2 regions of the Candidatus Nitrobacter laanbroekii genome follow, and region 2 is predicted to be linked to the other one. Evidence: riboswitches for the same ligand, from Rfam matches in the RefSeq annotation. Region 2 holds a riboswitch; the other holds the start of a gene.
What was found. Region 2 has a riboswitch for S-adenosylmethionine ahead of metX (homoserine O-acetyltransferase MetX). Riboswitches for the same ligand answer to the same signal wherever they lie in the genome.

Region 1: it holds a riboswitch for S-adenosylmethionine, as region 2 does, so the genes downstream of both, V4R08_RS10920 (O-succinylhomoserine sulfhydrylase) here and metX (homoserine O-acetyltransferase MetX) in region 2, are expected to answer to the same signal.

What each region holds. Positions count from the first base shown of each region.
Region 1 is NZ_JBAMDA010000001.1:2,348,884-2,359,644, reverse strand. It holds gene V4R08_RS10960 (glycosyltransferase family 39 protein) at 1-434, opposite strand, end outside; gene V4R08_RS10955 (Crp/Fnr family transcriptional regulator) at 578-1,381, opposite strand; gene V4R08_RS10950 (MFS transporter) at 1,834-3,213, shown strand; partial or broken gene V4R08_RS10945 (transposase) at 3,243-3,652, shown strand; gene V4R08_RS10940 (chloride channel protein) at 3,732-4,064, opposite strand; gene V4R08_RS10935 (FAD-binding domain) at 4,074-5,270, opposite strand; gene V4R08_RS10930 (cytochrome c oxidase assembly protein) at 5,482-5,820, shown strand; fluoride riboswitch at 5,955-6,015, opposite strand; gene V4R08_RS10925 (2'-deoxycytidine 5'-triphosphate deaminase) at 6,107-7,213, opposite strand; SAM riboswitch at 7,377-7,456, shown strand; gene V4R08_RS10920 (O-succinylhomoserine sulfhydrylase) at 7,528-8,721, shown strand; gene V4R08_RS10915 (SGNH/GDSL hydrolase family protein) at 8,798-9,778, opposite strand; gene V4R08_RS10910 (GDSL-type esterase/lipase family protein) at 9,778-10,539, opposite strand; gene V4R08_RS10905 (OpgC family protein) at 10,536-10,761, opposite strand, start outside.
Region 2 is NZ_JBAMDA010000001.1:1,932,332-1,943,092, forward strand. It holds gene clpB (ATP-dependent chaperone ClpB) at 1-2,159, opposite strand, end outside; gene V4R08_RS09025 (MOSC domain-containing protein) at 2,378-3,163, shown strand; gene V4R08_RS09030 (TIGR02594 family protein) at 3,326-3,928, opposite strand; gene metW (methionine biosynthesis protein MetW) at 4,581-5,249, opposite strand; gene metX (homoserine O-acetyltransferase MetX) at 5,251-6,450, opposite strand; SAM riboswitch at 6,541-6,620, opposite strand; gene V4R08_RS09045 (chorismate mutase) at 6,999-7,850, shown strand; gene hisC (histidinol-phosphate transaminase) at 7,873-8,970, shown strand; gene V4R08_RS09055 (prephenate/arogenate dehydrogenase family protein) at 8,967-9,905, shown strand; gene V4R08_RS09060 (DUF2125 domain-containing protein) at 10,011-10,761, opposite strand, start outside.

The DNA of each region.
Region 1 (10,761 bases), 420 kb from region 2:
AGGCCGGCGCGCGGCCCTGCAATCAGTCGCGCAGTTGCTGCAGCGGCTCCGATCCCAGCGACGCCGATCAGTGCGCATAGAATATGGCGGAGTTCATACGGATCGATCGGGAGCAGGTGGCTGAGGCCGACTGCGATGATATCGAACAGCCCGCCATAGAGGTAAAGGTTGTCGAAGCCAAATACGCGCTGATCATGGAAGCCGCTGCCATAGTAGCGGAGAATCAATTCGCCGTAGTGATGTTGCACTGGTTCGTCGTTAGAGATCGCGTACTCTTTGAAGGTCAAGAGCGCGAGCACCACCAGCGCGGCGATGAGGACCGCGGTAGCGATATCACAGGCTTCAAGGCGGCTGGCCCACCTCAAGGACAAGACACGCGTGCGGCTGGAGAGGCAAGCCTCGGCCGGCTTCATTTCGGTTGCGTTGTCGATCATACCATCGGGGTGGGTCGTGAGGGCAAGGCGCCGATCAACCTTTCAGCGCTTTTTGACAATCTTGTAATCCTCGATAGATGCCGCTGCAAGGAATCCTGTCGGCTCCGAAACCGATACGAAGCTCGTTGAAGCGGCGCCGAGATCTAGTCGGAAGGACGGCTCAGCTCTCGATCCGCGGATTCTGATTGTCTCCGGGCAACGGTAGTCGTGATCGCGGCGTCCTCTTCAGGACGGGAGTCGGTATGATCCGTTGAGAGCAGATGGCGGCGATATTCGCGTTCGATTAGGCCAAAACAATCGCAGCACAGCTTCGTTAGTCCAACAGCGTCCTCCACCGTCACCCAGCCTCGCTTGGTTGAGATCATCCCTGTTTTCTGGAGGACTTCGAGACACTCGGTCACGCTGGCGCGCCGGACGCCGAGTAGTTCTGCCAGCATCACATGCGTGAGCGGCATCTCGTCCTTGCCCAGAGCATTGCGAGCAACAAGCAGCCAGCGGGCAAGCCTCTGCTTGACACCATGGTAGGCATTGCAAGCCCCCGATTGCGAGGTCTGCACCAGAACGGCGGCCAGGTATCGTTCCACGACTGAACGCAAGTGCGGGAGATCGTCGAGAATTTTCGAGAAATCACCTGTCCTGATCCGTAGCGCTTCGCCGCTCACCTGGACGGTTCTACGGTGCAGAGGTACAGTCTTAGGCGCAAGCAAGACCGGCGCACCAACCAATCCTTCTGACCCGATCAACCAGACCTCAACGAATTCTTCGTGACCTACGCGCGCTGCGACTGACACGAGTCCGCTTTCGACGAAGTAGACATGCTCCATCGGCAGTCTGTAATGATGAAGAACCTGATGTGGCCGAAGCGAAATACGCTCGCAAAGCCCGACAATGCGGGAGAGCTCGTCGCCCGGAATGAGACGAAGCAGCTTGTTCCGAACCTCTGTCACCGTTTGCGCTTTCGGTTGCCGTGCCCAGTGATAATGGGCGTAAGCATTAGCGACAAAGCGTAGAGTTTGTTGCGCGCTCAGGCAAGGCTTGCCTGGACATAAATCGGCAGCATCCAGTCACAACACGCTCGTCTGGTTGTCAGAGCACCGCTTGCATCGAACTAAAAGTATGAGAATGCTAGAGTATAAAAGACTGCAGTCATGTGCGATTGCGAATGCTGGATCGCCAAGTACGCTAACGTACAATCGGTGGTGGCGATCCGAGTTCATGTTTGGCGAGCCAAGCCTGAACGCCTCATGATGTCCGCCCTGTTCGCAATCGCCAACAAGAACGGGCCGTGCAAGAGCGGCAAGGCCCTTCTTGACGGCTGCCCTTGGGCTGGTAGGTGAAACGCGGCTCAGATTATATATTCGAGACGAAGAGGTGCTCGAAGCTTAAGGTAATGCTCAGGATGACCCTTAGCGAAACAGGCACCATGGATAAACGGGAATTTCGTGCAGCTGCCTCGCTTGCGGCCGTTTTTTCGGTAAGGCTTCTCGGCCTATTCATGATCTACCCAGTGTTTGCTGTTTATGCGCGCGATCTTTCAGGGGCAACAGCCTACAAGATCGGGCTGGCGCTCGGCATCTACGGCTTGAGCCAGGGGCTCCTGCAGATACCCTTCGGTATTCTGTCCGATAAGATCGGCCGCAAGATCCTAATCGTGTTGGGACTCACGGTGTTCGGCATTGGTAGTGCGGTCGCAGCTGTCTCAAGCTCAATCGACGGCGTGATTATCGGACGAGTGCTGCAAGGTTCAGGTGCGGTTGGTTCAGTCATTCTGGCGCTGGTGGCAGACCTTACCTCAGAAGAAAACCGGACCAAGGCGATGGCGATGGTGGGTATCACCATCGGAACCTCATTCATGATTGCTCTGGTCGTGGGACCCATCGTCGCCGGCCTTGCCGGTATCGCTGGGATCTTCTGGCTGATGGCAGGATTGGCCCTGCTCGGTATAGGCATCACCCTATTCATCGTGCCAAGTCCGAGCCGTCTGAGTCTGCATCGCGATGCCGGGACGGTGCCGGCTATGCTGGGATCCGTGCTGAAAAACACGGAACTGCTCCGCCTTGATTTTGGTATCTTCGCCTTGCACGCCATGCTGACGGCGAGTTTCCTCGTCGTGCCGGGACTCCTGCATGAAGGGCTCAACGTAACGAGCCGCAGCCAGTGGATCGTCTATTTGCCGGTCCTGCTTCTGTCCATCATAGTGATGGTCCCAGCGATCATCGTCGCCGAAAAATACCGGTGCATGAAAGCTGTGTTCGTAAGCGCCGTGGGGACGCTCGCAGCCAGTCAGATCATGCTCGTTTTCAGCGGCCGCGATGTCTATGTTCAGCTCGCGGCGATTACGATCTTTTTTGCTGGCTTCAACATCATGGAGGCGAGTCTGCCTTCTCTCATCACCAAGACCGCGCCACCCGACGCCAAGGGTACGGCGGCGGGAGTGTATTCGAGTTCGCAATTCTTGGGAATTTTCGTAGGTGGCGCCGCAGGCGGCTGGATGCACCAGAATGCCGGCAACGCTGGCGTATTCATATTATCAGCCGTCCTTGCGCTTCTATGGCTCGCTGCCGCGGTGACGATGGCGCGTCCTCGCTATCTGACAACGCATCTCGTGCGGATCTCTGACGCCCAAGCTGCAAGCGCAGAGAGCCTTGCTGGCAAGCTGCGTCAAATGCCAGGCGTGGCCGACGCCGTTGTGATCGCTGAGGAAAAGCTTGCCTATCTCAAAGTCGATCCCAAATTTTTCGATGCGGCGAAGGTGGAAGAACTTACCAGCGCGGCTTAGCTCTCCATTTGTCGGCGAGCTTCGGCGCGATGCTGGCGGCGCGGACGGCGTTATGGTGCGCGTTCACCAAGCTTCATCGCGAGATGCTGAAGATCGCGCCGCTGATAAGGTCTGCCGGAGATCGATGAGCACACCCGGCGTCGGCGCCGTGGTCGCCCTGACCTATCGCTCGGCGGTGGACGACCCGACGCGGTTTGGAAAATCCAGTACGGTCGGAGTCTACTTCGGGTTGACCCCCAAGAAATATCAATCAGGCGAAACCGGCTGGGACGGCGGCGTTAGCACGGTCGGCGACGCCATGGTGCGAACAGCGCTCTTGGAAGCGGCGCACATCATGCTGACACGAGCGACGCGCTTCTCGAGCCCCAAGCGTTGGGCGCTCGACGTGGCGCAGCGTCGCAGCATGAAGCGTGCCAATGTCGCGCTCGCACGCAAGCTCGGTGGGTTCGGGCAACTTCGACTGTCGATCGGAGCAGGTTGCGGGCAAGGACGCCTTCCAAGGCACGAGCCTCGGCTTGCTAACCGCGACCCAGAACAGAAGTGGCGCGTGCTGCAGGATGGCCGACATGTTGTTCATAATCTTCTTTTGAAAGCACGCCGCCGAGGGGTGTGTTGAAGGTCGCTGCGATCCCTGCTCCTGCCCCTGCCGACAGCAGGGTAATTTTCTGCCAGTTCGACAGCCGTATCACTTGCGCGGATGCGGAGCCCAGTGCCGAGCCGATCTGGATGATCGGACCTTCGCGACCGACCGCAGCGCCGCTGCCGATCGATAGCGATGAGGCTAGCGCCTTGACGATCGCCACCTTGCCGCGGATGTTGGGGATGCCGCTATCATCTGGCTTATAATTCATGAACGTTGTTCAATGGTGTTGGCGACGAAAATCATACTCGGGAAGCCGCAAGGTGTCGATCATCTCCCGGCCGATGGCAACCTTTGCCAGTCCGGGAATCGCAAATGCCCTTATCACTTGATTACGAAAACAGAGGCCCCATCGGGTCTTCGGTGCAAGGGCGCCGGCGAACCGTTCGGCGCCTCGCTGCTTCATTTCAATGAACTGGCGCAAGCGCGCTTCATATTTGTCGAAGGCTTGCTGATATCGCCCACCCGCTTGCGCAAGCTCCCCCGCCAGCACGTAGGCCGAGATCATCGCCAATGCAGAACCTTGTCCGGCCAGCAGGGAGACGCAGAAGGCAGCATCCCCAATAAGGGCGATGCGCCCCTTTGACCAGTTGCTCATCCTGATCTGACTGACGCGGTCGAAATAAAGCTCGGTTGTGCGGTCCAATTCTTTCAGAATCGACGGACATTCCCACCCACAGGCAGCATATGTTCGGTGTAAGGTGTTCTTCTGCTGGTCAAGCGTGGAAGGTAACGAATCGTCGTTAGCTGAAAAAACAAACAAGAACAACGTGCAGTCATCGCGCAACGTAAAGCGCCCAACCATCCTTCCCGGTTGCCCGTACATCAGATACACGTCTTCGTCGCGCGGACGGTAGCTCCGGACCTCGAACGCGGCGACGATGTAACCAAGGTCTTTCTCGAACTGCTGCATCGGACCAAAGGCAAGCTTGCGAACGGTCGAGTGCAGGCCATCGGCGCCGATCACAAGGTCAAACTGACGTTCGCCGGAATGCTTCAATTGAACCCCCACGCAGTCGGGCTGCTCGTTAAGGCCGACAATCTCGTCGTCGAAAATAACTTCTGCGCTGGCTTTGATTTTTTCGAATAGCAAACGCGAAAGCTCGCTGCGGGGCAGCGTCACGTAGCGCCCACCGGCCAACTCCGTGACGAGCTCGGTCCCAAAACCCGCCGCGCGCCGACCGCGATCGTTGACGATTCGCATTTCCCGCACGTTGTAGCCAACGCGATTGATCTCGGTGACCATCCCCATGCGCTCAGAAATGTCGAGGCCAAGCCCCCAGAAGTCGATTACATAGCCGCCGCTGCGCAGCGCTGGCGCGCGCTCAATTAGCGTCGGCTCGAAGCCGGCTGCTTTCAGCCAGAAGCCGAGCGTTGGTCCGGCGATGCCGGCTCCCGAAATTAGGACTGTTTTCATTGCAGAAGGCCCATTTGACCTGGGATCACGTTCGGCTTCTAAGTCCGAGCTGCAATATAATCGAGCCACCAAATTACCTCTAGGATTTGCGCGGGGTAACTGAGTGCTTGCTTTGTTCAATCGCCCGCTTACGGCACTTTTAAGACATGCCGATGAGCGATGACAGGTCGACCTGTGGAACCCGCGCTATCGGAAGCACCTGAACGTTCTCGTGCCTGTCGTCGTCGTGCTTGGCATCATGATCGGGCTCGTTGCCTACTCGCCGGAGCTGTATCGTGTGTTCTGCAGTGCAACCGGATACGGAGGAACGACGCAGCGGGTGTATTCGGATCCGACTGCTGTCTCCAGCAAGACCGTCACCGTTAGGTTCGATACTAATGTCGCACCGGATCTGCCGTGGCGGTTCGAGCCGGAACAGCGTTTCGTGACGGTTCATCTCGGGGAGCAGAAGATGGTTTTCTTCACGGCCGAGAATCTCGGCAATGAGCCGATCCTCAGAACCACCAGCGAAACCAGCAGGGAAACCACCGGAGTGTTTCGGAATCTGTGAGGTATGTGATCGCAACGGCAACCCAGCAGATGCCGACGCCCCATAACGAGACCAACAGCGAATTCGGAAGTCTGGTCATAAGCGCCCTTTCTCGGGCGCAACGGGGGAGGAAACAGCTCCTACCGACGCGAAAGCGCCCGGTAGGAGTCATCAGCCTTGCGGCGGGTATCGGGGAACTTCATCCCCATCGATCTCGTTCATGCTAGCCGGATCGGCGAACCGGTCAAGTCCGCTTGCGAAGCTGCGCGCCACCCCGTCGCAATAACGGCTATCCGCCTCCGGTCCGCTACACCCGGAAATGCTTCGACAGCTTGAGGCCCTGGGCCTGATAGTTGGAGCCGATGCGCTGGCCGTAGATCGCGTCGGGCCGCGCCAGCATCTTCTCATAAACAAGACGGCCGACGATCTGGCCATGCTCGAGAATGAACGGCACCTCGCGCGAGCGCACCTCCAGCACCGCGCGCGAACCCTGTCCGCCGGCGCCGGCATAACCGAAGCCGGGATCGAAGAAGCCGGCATAGTGCACCCGGAACTCGCCGACCAGTGGATCGAACGGCACCATTTCCGCGGCGTAATCGGGCGGCACCTGCACGGCTTCTTTTGATGCGAGGATGTAGAACTCGCCGGGATCGAGGATCAGGCTGCCGTCCGGCCGCGCCGCGATCGGCTCCCAGAACTCGCCGACCGCATAGCGGCCGCGGCGATCAATATCGATCACGCCGGTATGACGCTTGGCGCGATAGCCGACAAAGCCGTCGGCGTTCTCGCCCGAGAGATCGACGCTGAGCGCCACGCCGTTGGCGAAATCGGTGTCGTCGCTATCGACCAGCCGTTCCCGCGCATGCAGCGCGTCGAGTTCGTCGGCGTCGAGAATGGCGTCGCCGCTGCGGAAGCGGACCTGCGACAGCCGCGATCCCTCGCGCAGCAACACCGGAAACGTCTTCGGACTGATTTCCGCATAAAGCGGACCGTGATAGCCGGCGCCGATCATGTCGAAGCGCCGGGTGCCGTCGGCGATCACGCGCGTGAACACGTCGAGCCGCCCGGTCGAGCTTTTCGGATTGGCGGCGGCGACGATCTCGGGCGGCAGTGCCAGGCTCTCCAGCAGCGGCACGATGTAGACGCAGTTGGTCTCCAGCACCGCGCCGTCGGACAGATCGATTTCGTGCAGCTTCAACTCGTCGATGCGTTCAGCGACGGTTGCGCCCGGCCCGGGCAGAAAGCTGGCGCGCACCCGGTAGGCCATGGCGCCGAGCCGCAGATCGAGACTCGCCGGCTGGATCTGGCTCTCGACGAAGGGGTACTCGGGCAGGATCAGGCCGGCGTCCGCCATCGCCGCGATCATGCGGTCGGGCAGAATGCCATTGGCGTCGGGAGGAAGCGTGAATGGCACGGGACGTCCTTGCGGCTCTCGCCAATAGACCCTGAAAACAGACGCTTTACCGGTTATCCGATGGCTGAGGTCTGGTTCTAACATTCGCATCTCGTTTCAGCGAGTGTCTTTGAGAGTGTCAGTTCCCTCGCTTGACGGGAAGGCTATGCCGGATTAAGAGCATGACCCATCCCGTGGTGATTTGAGCCGGCCGGCTTGCAGCCACGTTAAACAAGTTGCTAAACAGGCCGGGGACAATGTGATCCCGGCTTGTGGAGTTTTCCCAGGCCGGTTTTTTTGTGACCGTTTTCCAAAGCGGTCGCGCAGGAGGTCACATGTCGCAGTCTTCGCCTACCGCCCAATATCGCACTGAAACCCGGCTGGTTCATTCCGGGACGATGCGCTCGCAGTTCGCCGAGACCTCGGAAGCGCTGTTCCTGACCCAGGGCTATGTCTACGACACCGCCGAACAGTGCGAGGCGCGGTTCAAGGGCGAGGATCCGGGTTTCATCTATTCGCGCTACTCCAACCCGACCGTCGCCATGTTTGAGCAGCGCATGGCCGAACTCGAAGGCGCGGAAGCCGCGCGCGCCACCGCGACAGGCATGGCGGCGGTGACGACCGCGATGCTCGCGCCGTTGAAGGCCGGCGATCACGTTGTCGCGGCCAAGGCCCTGTTCGGCTCCTGCCGCTACGTGGTCGAGGACCTGCTGCCGCGCTACGGCATCGAGTCCACGCTGGTCGATGGCCTCGATCTCGAGCAGTGGCGCAAGGCGATGCGGCCGAACACCAGGACCTGCTTCATCGAAAGCCCGACCAACCCGACGCTCGACGTGCTCGACATCGGCGGCATCGCCGAGATCGCGCATCAGGCCGGCGCGCGGCTGATCGTCGACAATGTGTTCGCGACGCCGATCTGGCAAAGCCCGTTGGCGCTTGGCGCCGACATCGTGGTGTATTCGGCGACCAAGCATATCGACGGTCAGGGACGAACGCTGGGCGGCGTCATCCTGTCGTCGAACGCCTTCGTTCAGGATCACCTGCAGACCTTTATACGCCAGACCGGGCCGTCGATCTCGCCGTTCAACGCCTGGGTTCTCCTGAAAGGGTTGGAGACGCTCGGCGTCCGCGTGCGCCAGCAGACCGAGAGCGCCGCCGCGATCGCGGATGCGCTGGCGTCGCACCCGAAAGTGTCCCGCCTCATCTATCCCGGCCGGCCGGACCATCCGCAGGCGGCGCTTGTGAAAAAGCAGATGCGCGCCGGCTCGACGCTGATCGGATTCGAGGTCAAGGGCGGCAAGGCGGGCGCCTTCCGCTGTCTCAACGCGCTCAAGCTCGCGCGCATCTCGAACAACCTCGGCGACGCCAAGAGCCTGGTGACCCACCCGGCCACCACCACCCACCAGCGGCTCGCGCCGGAGGTTCGCGCCGGCCTGGGCATCGGCGAAGGCTTCATCCGCTATTCGGCCGGCCTCGAACACAAGGACGACCTGATCGAGGATCTCGTCAGTGCGCTGGAGACGGTGTGAGAGCAGCGTGTCCCGGATGCTGCGCACTGCGGAGCGGCGTGAAGAGCGCCGCACCGCGTTCCGGGACACAACGACATCACAACGGCCGGAAGGCCGTCGCGGCCTGCGGCGGGCTGACGCCGGCCTGGACCTGGTCCACCGACTGGATGATGTCATCGCCGAGCAACTGGGCGAAACAGGCGTAACCCCAGTCGTTCATGTGCAGGCCGTCTTTGGTCACGAAGGTGTCGAACGGCAGCGACTGCCGGTCGTGCCAGTCGCGCATGACCTCGAAACGCGGGAAAATCCCGACGTGCCTGTAGTGCGCGACCCTGCTCAGCAGACTGACCATCCTGCCGGCCTTCTCGCCCCTGGCATTGACGGCGGGTGCGTATTGCGGATCGACCAGAACCAGATCGGCGCCGGAGGCCTGAATGGTCGCGACGCCGGCTTCGACGAGTTTCGCGGTGCTCGAGGGGTCGAGATTGCGCAGCACCGCGTTGGTGCCGACCTGCCAGATCACCATGTCCGGCTTCGCATCGATCACTTCCGATTGCAGCCGCTTCATCATTTCGGGCGCGTCCTCGCCGCCCTTGCCGCGATTGAGCATGGTGATGGCGGCCGCCGGATATTTGCGGTGCAACCGGGCCGCCAGCCGGTTCGGATAATTGAATTCGGGCGACGTGGCGCCGTAGCCTTGCGTCGATGACGAGCCAAAGGCGACGATGACGACCGGCTTGTGGGCGGCGAGCTTGGCCGCCATATGCGGCAGCGACCCCATCGACTGCGAGACGCCCTTCGGCGGCAGGCAGGGGACGCGGCTGAAGATGTCGCGGGCGCGCACCGCCGTCGTCACCCTGTCGGTCGCCTTTCCGGACAGGGTCTGCGTTGGCGTGCCGGAGCCAGCCGCCGCGACACCGGACGAAGACGGTGCGGACAGGCCCGCGCCGCCCATAGGTCGCGCCGTAGCGGTAGCCGGCACGGTTTGCGCGACCACGGTCGAGGTCGATGCGCTCATCACCATGATCGCCAGCACAGCCGGGCCGGCGGTTGTGGAGAAGCGGCTTCGGATCGTCATTAGCGCCGGGTCCCGAGTTCGGCAGGATTGATATGAGCGGTATCGATCACGAATGTGGACAAGGCGCGGCCGAGACAATTGTGAACGCGTTTGGCCAGATCGGCACCGCGCACCGGACTGAACAAATCGAATTCGCCGCTTTCATTCCAGTGGTTCATGATCGCAAACCGGTCGAACAGCGGAACGTCGTGCTGCTGCGCCACCACCCGCATGTTGTCGATATAGGAGGTCGGTGAAACCATGGTTTCCGTACGCGGGCTGTATTGCATATTCATCAGGACAACGTCAGTCCCGGCATTTTGCAATGCAGTTACGCCCTGGTCGATGGTATCGTGAAAGGTGTCGTCATCGACGGAGCGGATAGCATCGACGGTGCCGGTCTGCCACACCACCAGGGTCGGTTTTTTTGCCTGCGCGAGCTTGCCGAGGCCGGGCGCGATATCCCCCGCGGTCTTCCGGGGCGCCAGTTCCACCGACACGTTCACGGTGATGCCCGGCAATTTCTCGCGAAGTGCGGCCTGCAATCTCGCCGGATAGGCGTCGCCCTCCGCCCCGGCGATGGTTGAGGAACGGCTGCCCACAACCAGGATATCGAGCGGGCCGCCGGCCTTGACCGCCGAGGCGACCCGGGACAGCGGGCTCTCGCTGGTCAGCAGATAGGCCGGAACGTCGCAGCTCTTGGGCGGATCGTCGGCGCGCGCGAAAGCACTGGCCGTCAGACCGGCCAGCACCAGCAAGACCGACGTCCAGCCGGCCCTCATGCTCCTCCTCCCGCAAGATCCGCGTCGCCGTCGGCGGATTTGGTACGACTTCCGCCCTTGCCTGCAACCTTTTTGTACCACGAAAATACCCATGCGGCGCCGGACATGATGAGAATTCCGCAAAGACTGATGACGAAATGAAGCCCGGCGCCGCCGGACGCCTCGGCCAGAATGAACTGTCCGGCAAAGGCCAGGAAGACGCCGATGCAGAAAATCTCCAGC
Region 2 (10,761 bases):
AGGTTCGAGGTCATGATGATCAAGGTGTTGCGGAAATCCACCGTGCGGCCCTGACCGTCGGTCAGCCGGCCGTCGTCGAGTACCTGCAGCAGCACGTTGAACACATCCGGATGCGCCTTCTCGATCTCGTCGAACAACACGACCTGATAGGGCCGCCGCCGCACCGCCTCAGTCAGCGCCCCGCCCTCCTCGTAACCGACATAGCCGGGAGGCGCGCCGATCAGCCGCGCCACCGAGTGCTTCTCCATGTATTCGGACATGTCGATGCGAACCATCGCGGTCTCGTTGTCGAACAGATCGGCGGCGAGCGCCTTGGTCAGTTCGGTCTTGCCGACGCCAGTCGGCCCCAGGAACATGAACGAGCCCATCGGCCGGTTGGGATCCTGCAGGCCCGCGCGGGCACGCCGCACTGCCGTGGCGACCGCGCGCACCGCTTCGCCCTGTCCGACGACACGCGCCGCAAGGCTCTCTTCCATCCGCAGCAGCTTTTCCTTCTCGCCCTCAAGCATCTTGTCGACGGGAACGCCGGTCCAGCGCGACACCACCTGAGCGATGCTGTCCGGCGTCACCGTCTCATTCATCGTCGTGCTGTCTTCGCCGGCCTCGATGGTCGCGAGACGCTTTTCGAGTTCGGGAATCCGTCCATAGGCCAGTTCGCCGGCCTTCTGGTATTCGCCGCGCCGCTGCGCGTTGGCGAGTTCGATCCGGGCCTGATCCAGTTCGCTCTTGAGCTTGGCGGCGTCCGACAGCTTGCCCTTCTCCGCGTTCCAGCGCGAGGTCAGGTCCGCCGACTGCTTTTCCAGATCGACCAGCTCCTTCTCGAGGTTCGCAAGGCGCGTCCTGGAGCCGGCATCGTTCTCCTTCTTCAGCGCCTCCTGCTCAATCTTCAATCTAACGATCTCGCGGTCAAGCGAGTCGAGCGCTTCCGGCTTGGAGTCGACCTGCATCTTCAGCCGCGCCGCCGCCTCGTCCACCAGATCGATGGCCTTGTCGGGCAGGAAGCGGTCGGTGATATAACGGTTGGACAGGGTGGCGGCCGCGACCAGCGCGCTGTCGGCGATGCGGACGCCGTGATGCTGTTCGTACTTGTCCTTCAGCCCGCGCAGGATCGAGACGGTGTCCTCGACCGTCGGCTCGGACACGAAGATCGGCTGGAAGCGCCGCGCCAATGCCGCATCCTTTTCGACATGCTTGCGGTACTCATTGAGCGTGGTCGCGCCAACGCAGTGCAGCTCGCCGCGCGCCAGCGCCGGCTTCAACAGATTTGACGCATCCATGGCGCCGTCGCCCTTGCCGGCGCCGATCAGCGTGTGCATCTCGTCGATGAACAGGACGATGCCGCCGGCGGCCGACGTCATTTCCTGCAACACCGCCTTGAGCCGCTCCTCGAACTCGCCGCGGTATTTGGCGCCTGCGATCAGCGACCCGAGATCGAGCGCGAGCAGCTTCTTGTCCTTGAGGCTTTCCGGCACGTCGCCATTGACGATGCGCAGCGCCAGGCCTTCCGCGATCGCGGTCTTGCCGACGCCGGGCTCGCCGATCAGCACCGGATTGTTTTTGGTGCGACGTGACAGCACCTGGATCGTGCGGCGGATTTCCTCGTCGCGGCCGATCACCGGATCGAGCTTGCCGTCGCGCGCCGCTTGCGTGAGATCGCGGGCATATTTCTTCAGCGCGTCATAGGCGTTTTCCGCCGTGGCGCTATCCGCGGTCCGCCCCTTGCGCAGCGCATTGATCGCCGCGTTGAGGTTCTGAGGGGTGACGCCTCCGTCCTTCAGCAACTTGGAGGCTTCGCTGTCCTTGTCGAGCGACAACGCCTGCAGCAGCCGTTCCACCGTGACAAAGCTGTCGCCGGCCTTCTCGGCGGCCTGCTCGGCGGCATCGAACGCGCGCACCGTTGCCGGTGCCAGATAGATCTGGCCCGCGCCAGCGCCCGACACCTTCGACATCTTGTTGAGTGCGGCTTCGGTCGCCTTCAGGATCGCGCGCGAATTGCCGCCGGCGCGGTCGATCAGGCTCCCCGCCAGACCTTCGCTGTCGTCGAGCAGCACCTTCAGGATATGAAGCGGCGTAAATTGCTGGTGGCTTTCGCGCGCCGCCAGCGATTGCGCGGACTGGATGAAACCGCGCACCCGCTCGGTATACTTTTCAATATTCATGGAGATCTCCCTCAGCCTGCCGCTCCTGCCCCGAAGGCACAGAAGCGACATCTTCATTGGGTTTCCGCTGGCCGCGTTGACGTTCCTCAACCGGCAGCGGTCGGCACGCCGGATCGTCGATCCAGCCTGTGGCAAATGTAGGAATACGCTCCCAGGAAATGAAGGGGCGTCGCGTCGAAGCCGATGGCATGGCCGCCCCGAATCCCTTAAAGGACCCTATGTCTGCTATGATAGATGCGGCCGTCGCTGCCCTCTACCGCTATCCCGTCAAGGGCCTGTCCGCCGAAGCCCTGCCCCATGCAATCCTGAGCCCCGGCAAAACGGTTCCCGGCGACCGCAGCTATGCCATCGAAAACGGTCCCACCGGTTTCGACCCGGCCGCGCCTCGGTATTTTCCAAAGTCCCGGTTCCTGATGCTGATGCGCGATGAGCGGCTCGCCGCGCTCCGCAGCCGCTACGACGACGCCAGTCGGACCCTCACCATCCACGCCAATGGCGAGGAGGCGGTGCGCGCCGATCTCGGCACGGCCGAGGGCCGCGCCACGGTCGAGCGGTTCTTCGCCGCCAACTTCACCCAGGAACTCAAGGGACCGCCGCAGGTTCTCGTCGGCAATGGACACAGTTTTTCGGACGTCGCAAGGAAGGTGGTTTCGATCATCAACCTCGGCAGCGTCGCCGCCATCGAGACAATGGTCGGGCAGCCGGTTCATCCGCTACGCTTCCGCGCCAATCTTTACATCCGTGGCTGGCCGGCCTGGAGCGAACTCGACCTGCTCGAGCGCACGCTCGCGATCGGCGACATCCGGCTCAAGGTGGTCAAGCGCATCGTCCGATGCACGGCCACCAACGTCGACCCGGAGGCAGCAGTTCGCGATCTCGACATTCCACGCACGCTGATGCGAACGCTGGGGCATTGCGATTGCGGGGTCTATGCGGAAGTCGTCACCGGCGGCACGATCAGGATCGACGACAAGGTCGAAACGCTTGGAGAAACCCTCGCGTAAACGGGCGACCGCGGTTCTTCCTTCTCTCCCATGCTCCGCGGGAGGCAAGCACGGACGGCATCCATGGGGGAAAAGCGGGGCTTGTCGAAACTTGCCCCGCCCGCCCTGGTTCACCGAGGTACCCTCTCTCAAAGGGAGAGGGCGAAAACGGCACCACACACCTCAGTTCGGCACCACATAGGCATAGATGCGCCCGCGCGGATAGACCGACTCCGCGACGCGATGGCCGTGATTGCCCGACACGACAATGGGGTTGCCGCGCCGATCGATGCCGCTGACGACGCCGACATGGCCGCCGCCGCGTCGGCTCATGACAGCGATGGCGCCGACCTGTGGGCCGGAGACCCGCCGCCCGTAATGCGCGAATGAACTCGCCATGTCAGAACCAGTTCCCTTATGCCCGGAGCGCTTCAGAACCATATTCATGAAGCGCGCGCACCAGAGCCGGCTGCGGCCGGTGGGATTGCCACCGATGTAGCGGCGTGCTTCGGCGACGATATTCGACACGAAGCCCCCATCCGAAAATCCGGTTTCGTCCGCATTCGAGCGCAACGCCCGCGTGTGACGGCGCCTATGCTGATGATGGCGATACCGGTGGTGCCGGCGAACGTGATGATGGTGTTTGTGGTGATGAACGTGCGCGTGATGTCCCGCACGATGATGAGGCCTTGCCGAGGCCGGCGCCGCGAATGCGACGACCGCCAACGAACACACCGCCAGTGCCAGGATACGCGGCAGCCGGCGAAACGCAACTAACTGAAACATACATGCACCCCTGTGACACCCTCCGGTGTCGAGTCGTTGTGACACCCTCCGGTGTCGCGCAATCCTTAACAAAGAATCACCGCACCCGCCTAAAAAGGTTAAATATGTCTAAAACATGGCAACTATAGGATAATTTAATGTCAACAAAAGTTGCGCGTTGTATTGATACAGAAATATCGACGCACGAAAACATGGTTGAACGGCACTAAACGCAGAACATATCCGCGCAGGTTTTCGTCTGTCGTTGTTTTACTTCTCGTGTCTACGACAAACCCATCAGCAAACAATCTTCTTAGTGGAATCGACATGCCGTAACGCCGCGACCAAAGACAACGTGCGCCTCTCGAGGAAGCCGGCAGCGGCAGGCCGATCCTGTTCGTGCATGAATTCTCTGCGGGCTTCCAACATATCGGCCCGCGCAAGCCGGGAGCCGCAAATGCGCTACTTACACCGCAGCATCACAGGCCCGGCGCGGTTACACGCCATCGGATAAGTCCGGCATCGGACAGTTCCTGCTACGAGGACTTCCGCGACGATGCGGTCGCAATCCGCGATCATCTCAAGACCAAGACCGCGCCGACTTCGCGAACGGCTATGGCCACCGACCGGCCCGCCGGATGGCGTTCGAGATCGGGGACCCGATCGATGTTGGCTACTTGTTCTTCTCCGCCCGGCTGAGCAGAAACACGCCCTGCTCCCCGAACATGTTCCAGAACCACCACGGCGCGTTGAATCGCAGCGGCCGTCCGTAAAGATCGAGCGCGACCGCACGCTCCATCTTGACATTGATCTCGTCGCAGAGCTGGACGAAATCCTTGATGGTGCAAAAATGGATATTCGGCGTGTCGTACCAAGTCGCCGGCAGGTTATCCGTGCGCGGCATGTGGCCGCCGACCAGAAGCTGAACCCGCATCTTCCAGTAGCCGAAATTCGGGAATGATACGATGGCGCCGTGGCCGATCCGCAGCAGATTTTCCAGCACGGCCTTCGGTTGCCGCGTCGCCTGCAGGGTCTGCGACAGGATCACGTAATCAAAGGCGTCGTCGGGATAGTTGACCAGGTCGGTGTCGGCGTCGCCCTGCACCACCGCTAAGCCTTTGGCGACGCAATGATTGACGCCCTCGCGCGACAGTTCGATGCCGCGGCCGTCGATGCCGCGCGTCTCGAGCAGTTGCAAGAGGTCACCGTCGCCGCAGCCGACGTCCAGGACCTTCGAATTGGGCTCGATCATCTCGGCCAGCAGGAGATGATCGCTGCGATAGCGGCCACCCGCCGGCGGCGCGACGTCATTCAGCGGCAGGGTCGGTTGCTCTACGCTCATGTCACTCACCTGCGGCTGCCAGACCGCGGGCCTTTCCCGCCGATTCCAGGAACGCGTGCGCGATGTCGAAAAATTCGGGAACATCGAGCAGGAAGGCGTCGTGGCCGCGATCGGTCTCGATCTCCGCGAACGAGACCCGCGCACCGCCGGCATTGAGCGCATGTACGGTTGCGCGCGATTCAGAGGTCGGGAACAACCAGTCACTCGTGAACGACACCACGCAGAACCGGGTCCGCGTATGGCGAAACGCGGCGGCCAGCACGCCGTTGTGATCGGCCGCGATGTCGAAATAATCCATCGCCCGCGTCAGATAGAGATAGCAGTTGGCGTCAAAACGCTCGACGAACGACGATCCCTGGTGGCGCAGATAGCTCTCCACCTGAAAATCCGCATCGAAGGAAAATGTCGGCAGTTCGCGGTCCTGCATCCGTCGTCCGAACTTGCGATGCAGCGCCGCGTCAGACAGATAGGTAATATGCGCGGCCATCCGCGCCACGCCGAGACCCCGGTGCGGATGGGTGCCCTGCTCGACATAGCGGCCGTCGCGCCAGTCGGGGTCGGCCATCACCGCCTGCCGTCCCAACTCGTGAAACGCGATGTTCTGCGCGGAGTGGCGCGTACTGCATGCGATCGGCAGCGCTGAAAACACGCGTTGCGGATAGGCCGTGCACCACTGCAACACCTGCATGCCGCCCATGGAGCCGCCGACCACCGAAAACAGCGTGTCGATGCTCAGGCGATCGATCAGCATGGCCTGCGCGCGCACCATGTCGGGAATGGTGATGACCGGAAAATCCAGCCCCCATACCGCGCCGGTCGCAGGATTGATCGAGGCGGGACCGGTCGAACCCATGCAGCCGCCGATCACGTTGGTGCAGATGACGAAATACCTGTCGGTGTCGAGCGGCTTGCCAGGCCCCACCAGGGTCACCCACCAGCCGGGCTTGCCGGTGACCGGATGGACGTTGGCAACATGCTGATCCCCGGTCAGCGCATGGCAGACCAGGATGGCGTTGGACTTTCCGGCGTTGAGTTCGCCGTAGGTCTGATAGGCGATCTGGAAAGGCGCGAGATCGATTCCGCAATCGAGCGACAGCGGTTGATCGCCGCTGAACAACGCGACCTGCGAGGTGGGATGGTCTGCTTCCTGGGCTCGATACTCGGCGTGAGCCGGGGTCGGTACCGATTGCACGTTTACCATCCTGACACTGGCCTCCTCCGGGGCTTCGAAGAAACCGCGGATCACAGGCCATAAAAAACCGGCCTGAACATGGGTTCGGCCGGGATCAGGATTTCGCTGTCCCCGGCCTGTTTAGCGAGTTGTTTAACGTGGCTGCAAGCCGGCCGGCTCAAATGACCACGGAATAACCGAAACCTAATCCCGCAGGCGGTTTTCGTCAAGACAAGCCATTTCGTTAAGACAAGCCATGGCGGGCAATGTTTTCTTTGCTTTCATGCGCCTACTTTCCTATCAATGCGGCCGCTGGTGGAATTAATTTACCATTCGCGACCCGTTATTTGCCGAAGACCCCGACGCAAATGTCCTTTTGCGCTGACATTCGCAAAAGGCGCTCCCTGAAACGGGATGGGAATGGCAGAACCGGACCGCTAGATTCTGATTCAACTGCGTTAAATCAGAATCTAGCGTTACCCTTTTGATTGAGCATGATCTTATCCGAAAACCGGTTTCCACTTTTCGGGATCATGCTCTAGCCGCCGCCCCGTTCGCCCGGCCGACGAGTTGCATCCATGACCAAAGTCCCCCCCGCGCCATCATCCCTGCAGGAACTGCGCAAAGAGATCGACGCCATCGACGAGGAGGTGCACAGCCTGCTGATGCGGCGCGGCGACATCATCGACCGCCTGATCTCGGTGAAGCAGACCCAGGAAATCGGATCCGCATTTCGACCGGCGCGAGAAGCCGACATGATGCGCCGTCTGGCGCAGCGTCATCGCGGCATCCTGCCGCTCGACACCGTCGAGAGCATCTGGCGCGTCATCATCTCGACCTTCACCTACGTGCAGGCGCCTTTTTCGCTGCATGCCGATCTGTCGCTCGGCGAATCCGCGATGCGGGATTCCGCACGCTTCCACTTTGGCTTCACGGTCCCCTTCGTGCCGCATTTCAATGCGCAGGCGGCCGTGGAAGCGGTGGCGAATTCGAAAGGCGATCTTGCCCTGGTCTCGGCGACCTCGAGCCGCGCGCCATGGTGGCTCGCGCTTGAAGCCGACGGCGCGCCGAAAATCATCGCCCGCCTGCCCTTCATCGAGCGCGCCGACCACCCGGCGGCGCTGCCGGTGTTCGTCATCTCGCGGGTCGCCGACAATGCGCGGGTCACCGAAGTAGAGACCTGGAGCGTGCGCGTGTCCGGCTGGAATGCCGATACCGCCCGTGCGCTGTCGCCGCTCGCCGAGATCGTTGCCGTGCCCGATACCGCCTTCGACGGCGCTGCGCTGCTGGTGTCCGTCACGGGAGACACCAGCCTCGATACGATCAAATCGGCGCTGTTTGAGGCCGGCGCTTCGGTCCGTTCGACCGCCCTCGTCGGCAGCCACGCAACACGCTATACGATGCCCTCCAGCGGGGCGGCCAACGCTTAATCCCGATAGTCCGGAGTCAATGATGTCCCGACCGGTGCCGAATCCCGGCATTCTCGATATTGCGCCCTACACGCCCGGCAAGAGCCCGGTGCCGGAAGCGGGCCGCAAGGTGTTCAAGCTGTCGGCCAACGAAACGCCGTTCGGCCCCTCGCCGAAGGCGATGGACGCTTACCGCAATGCCGTGGCGCATCTTCAGGACTACCCGGAAGGCACCTCGCGCGTGCTGCGCGAGGCCATCGGGCGCGCCTACGGCCTCGACCCGGACCGCATCATCTGCGGCGCGGGGTCCGACGAGATCCTCAACCTGCTCGCGCACGTCTATCTCAGCGACGGCGATGAGGCTATTTCGACCACGCACGGCTTTCTGGTGTACCCGATCGCGACCACCGCAAACGGCGCGACCAACGTCGTCGCGCCGGAAATCGATTACACCGCCGACGTCGATGCGATCCTCAAGCGGGTAACGCCAAAGACCAAGATGGTCTGGCTCGCCAATCCGAACAACCCGACCGGCACCTATCTTCCCTTCGACGAGATCAAGCGGTTGCGCGCGGGCCTGCCGTCGCATGTGCTGCTGGTGCTCGACGCCGCCTATTCCGATTATGTATCGCGCAACGACTACGAATTCGGCATCGAACTGGCGGCGACGACGGAGAACACCGTGCTGACGCATACCTTCTCCAAGATCCATGGCCTGGCCTCGCTGCGGATCGGCTGGATGTTCGGCCCGGCGCATATCGTGGATGCAGTGAACCGGATTCGCGGCCCCTTCAACGTCTCGACGCCGGCGATGCTTGCGGCTGCGGCTGCGATCGAGGATACCGCGCACGTCCAGATGTCGAAGGTTCACACCGAAAAGTGGCGTAACTGGCTGACGAATGAAGTGACAAAACTCGGCCTCAAGGTAACGCCGAGCGTGACGAACTTCATCCTGATCCACTTCCCGACGACGAAGGGCAAGACCGCGTCTGAGGCCGATGCGTTCCTGACCAAACACGGCCTCGTGCTGCGCGCGCTCGACAGTTACGGTCTGCCGAATGCCCTGCGCATGACCATCGGCACCGAGGAAGCCAATCGCCTGGTAGCGGACGGCTTGCGCGACTTCATGGCGCAGACATGACCGCAGCGCCCTCATTCCAGCGGATCGCGCTGATCGGCTTCGGCCTGATCGGCGGTTCGATTGCGCGCGCCGCGCGCGCGCAAGGCCTCGCCGGCGAAATCGTCGTCACCGCACGCTCCGCGACGACGCGTGCGCGGGTGACGGAACTCGGCATCGCCGATCGCGTGGTGGAAACCAACGCCGAAGCCGCTGATGGCGCCGACCTCGTGATCCTCTGCATCCCGGTCGGGGCGTGCGGAGCGGTGGCGCAGGAGATCGCATCCCGCCTCAAGCCGGGCGCCATCATCTCCGATGTCGGATCGGTGAAAGGCGCCGTCGTCCGCGACATGGCCCCGCATCTGCCCGCCGGGGTGCATTTCGTTCCCGCGCATCCGGTGGCAGGGACCGAGCACTCTGGTCCGGATTCCGGTTTTGCCGAACTGTTCATCAACCGCTGGTGCATCCTGACGCCGCCCGAGGGGACGGATCCCGCCGCGGTGGACAAGCTCCGCGTGTTCTGGACCGCGATCGGCGCCAGGGTCGAGACCATGACACCCGAGCATCACGATCTGGTGCTGGCAATCACCAGCCATCTGCCGCACCTGATCGCCTACACCATCGTCGGCACCGCCGACGAGCTCGGCGAGGTCACATCCTCGGAAGTGATGAAATTCTCCGCCGGCGGCTTTCGCGACTTCACCCGGATCGCGGCCTCCGATCCCACCATGTGGCGCGACGTATTTTTGACCAACAAGGACGCGGTGCTGGAAATGCTCGGCACTTTCAGCGAGGACCTCTCCAAGCTGACGCGCGCCATGCGCCGCGGCGATGGAGAAGCGCTGTTCGAGCATTTTACCCGCACCCGCGCGATCCGCCGCGGCATCGTCGAGATCGGCCAGGACTCTGCTGCCCCCGACTTCGGACGGCTGCAAACGAGCGCGGCGAAGAAGCCATAGTGGTCATTGCCGGACTTGATCCGGCAATCCATCGTCTTACGCGAAAAGCAATGGATGCGCGGGTCAAGCCCGCGCACGACAGCCAAGGCAGATGTCAGCGCGCGCTCAGAACAGCGGCGGCGTCTGGGCGATTTTCAGCGGTCCGACGAAGACCGCGCCGTCGACGAACCGCAACGGGAAGGAGCGCGCTTTCTTGCCTTCCAGCGTTGCCTCCTGACCAATCGCGGCGACGCCCGCGGCGACGCCGACGTTGGCGTTCTCACGCACGGCCTTGCCCAACCCCGGAATCGCCCGGTCCAGCGCACCGAACAGATTGTCGATATCCCGTGTCTTCACGCCCGGCGCGACCTTGTCGAGGGTGCCCTGCGGCACACCCTGCTCCAGCATTTTATCGATTCCGAGCGCCGGAATCACCTTCTCGAAACCGGTCGCCGTCATATTCAACTGGCCATCAAGGTGTCCGTCGGCCGTGAGACCGAGCGAGCCGGCGGCAATCGCAATCAGATCACCCTGCTGGATGCGCGACTGCTTGATCTCGACGCGGCCGCCCGCCGCCTGCAATTCGCGAAACCGCACCGGCCAGGGCTTTGGCGTGAAATCCTTCAGCCCGTGCACTATCGCGCGGACATCGGCATTGAACGGCTTGGTCAGCACTGGATGAACGTCGCGAAGGCTTGCCCCGGTCAATTCGAGGACGGTCTCGATCGTCGGGTGATCCGGTTTGGAGTTCTCCGCAATGCGACCGTGAAGCTCCACATGGCTGGCGCGCGCAAACGGGGTCTGCCCCGAGGCCGCGATGCGGTTGATCGACAAATCGTCGAATACGATATCCGCACTCTGCGGAGGACCTGGCAAT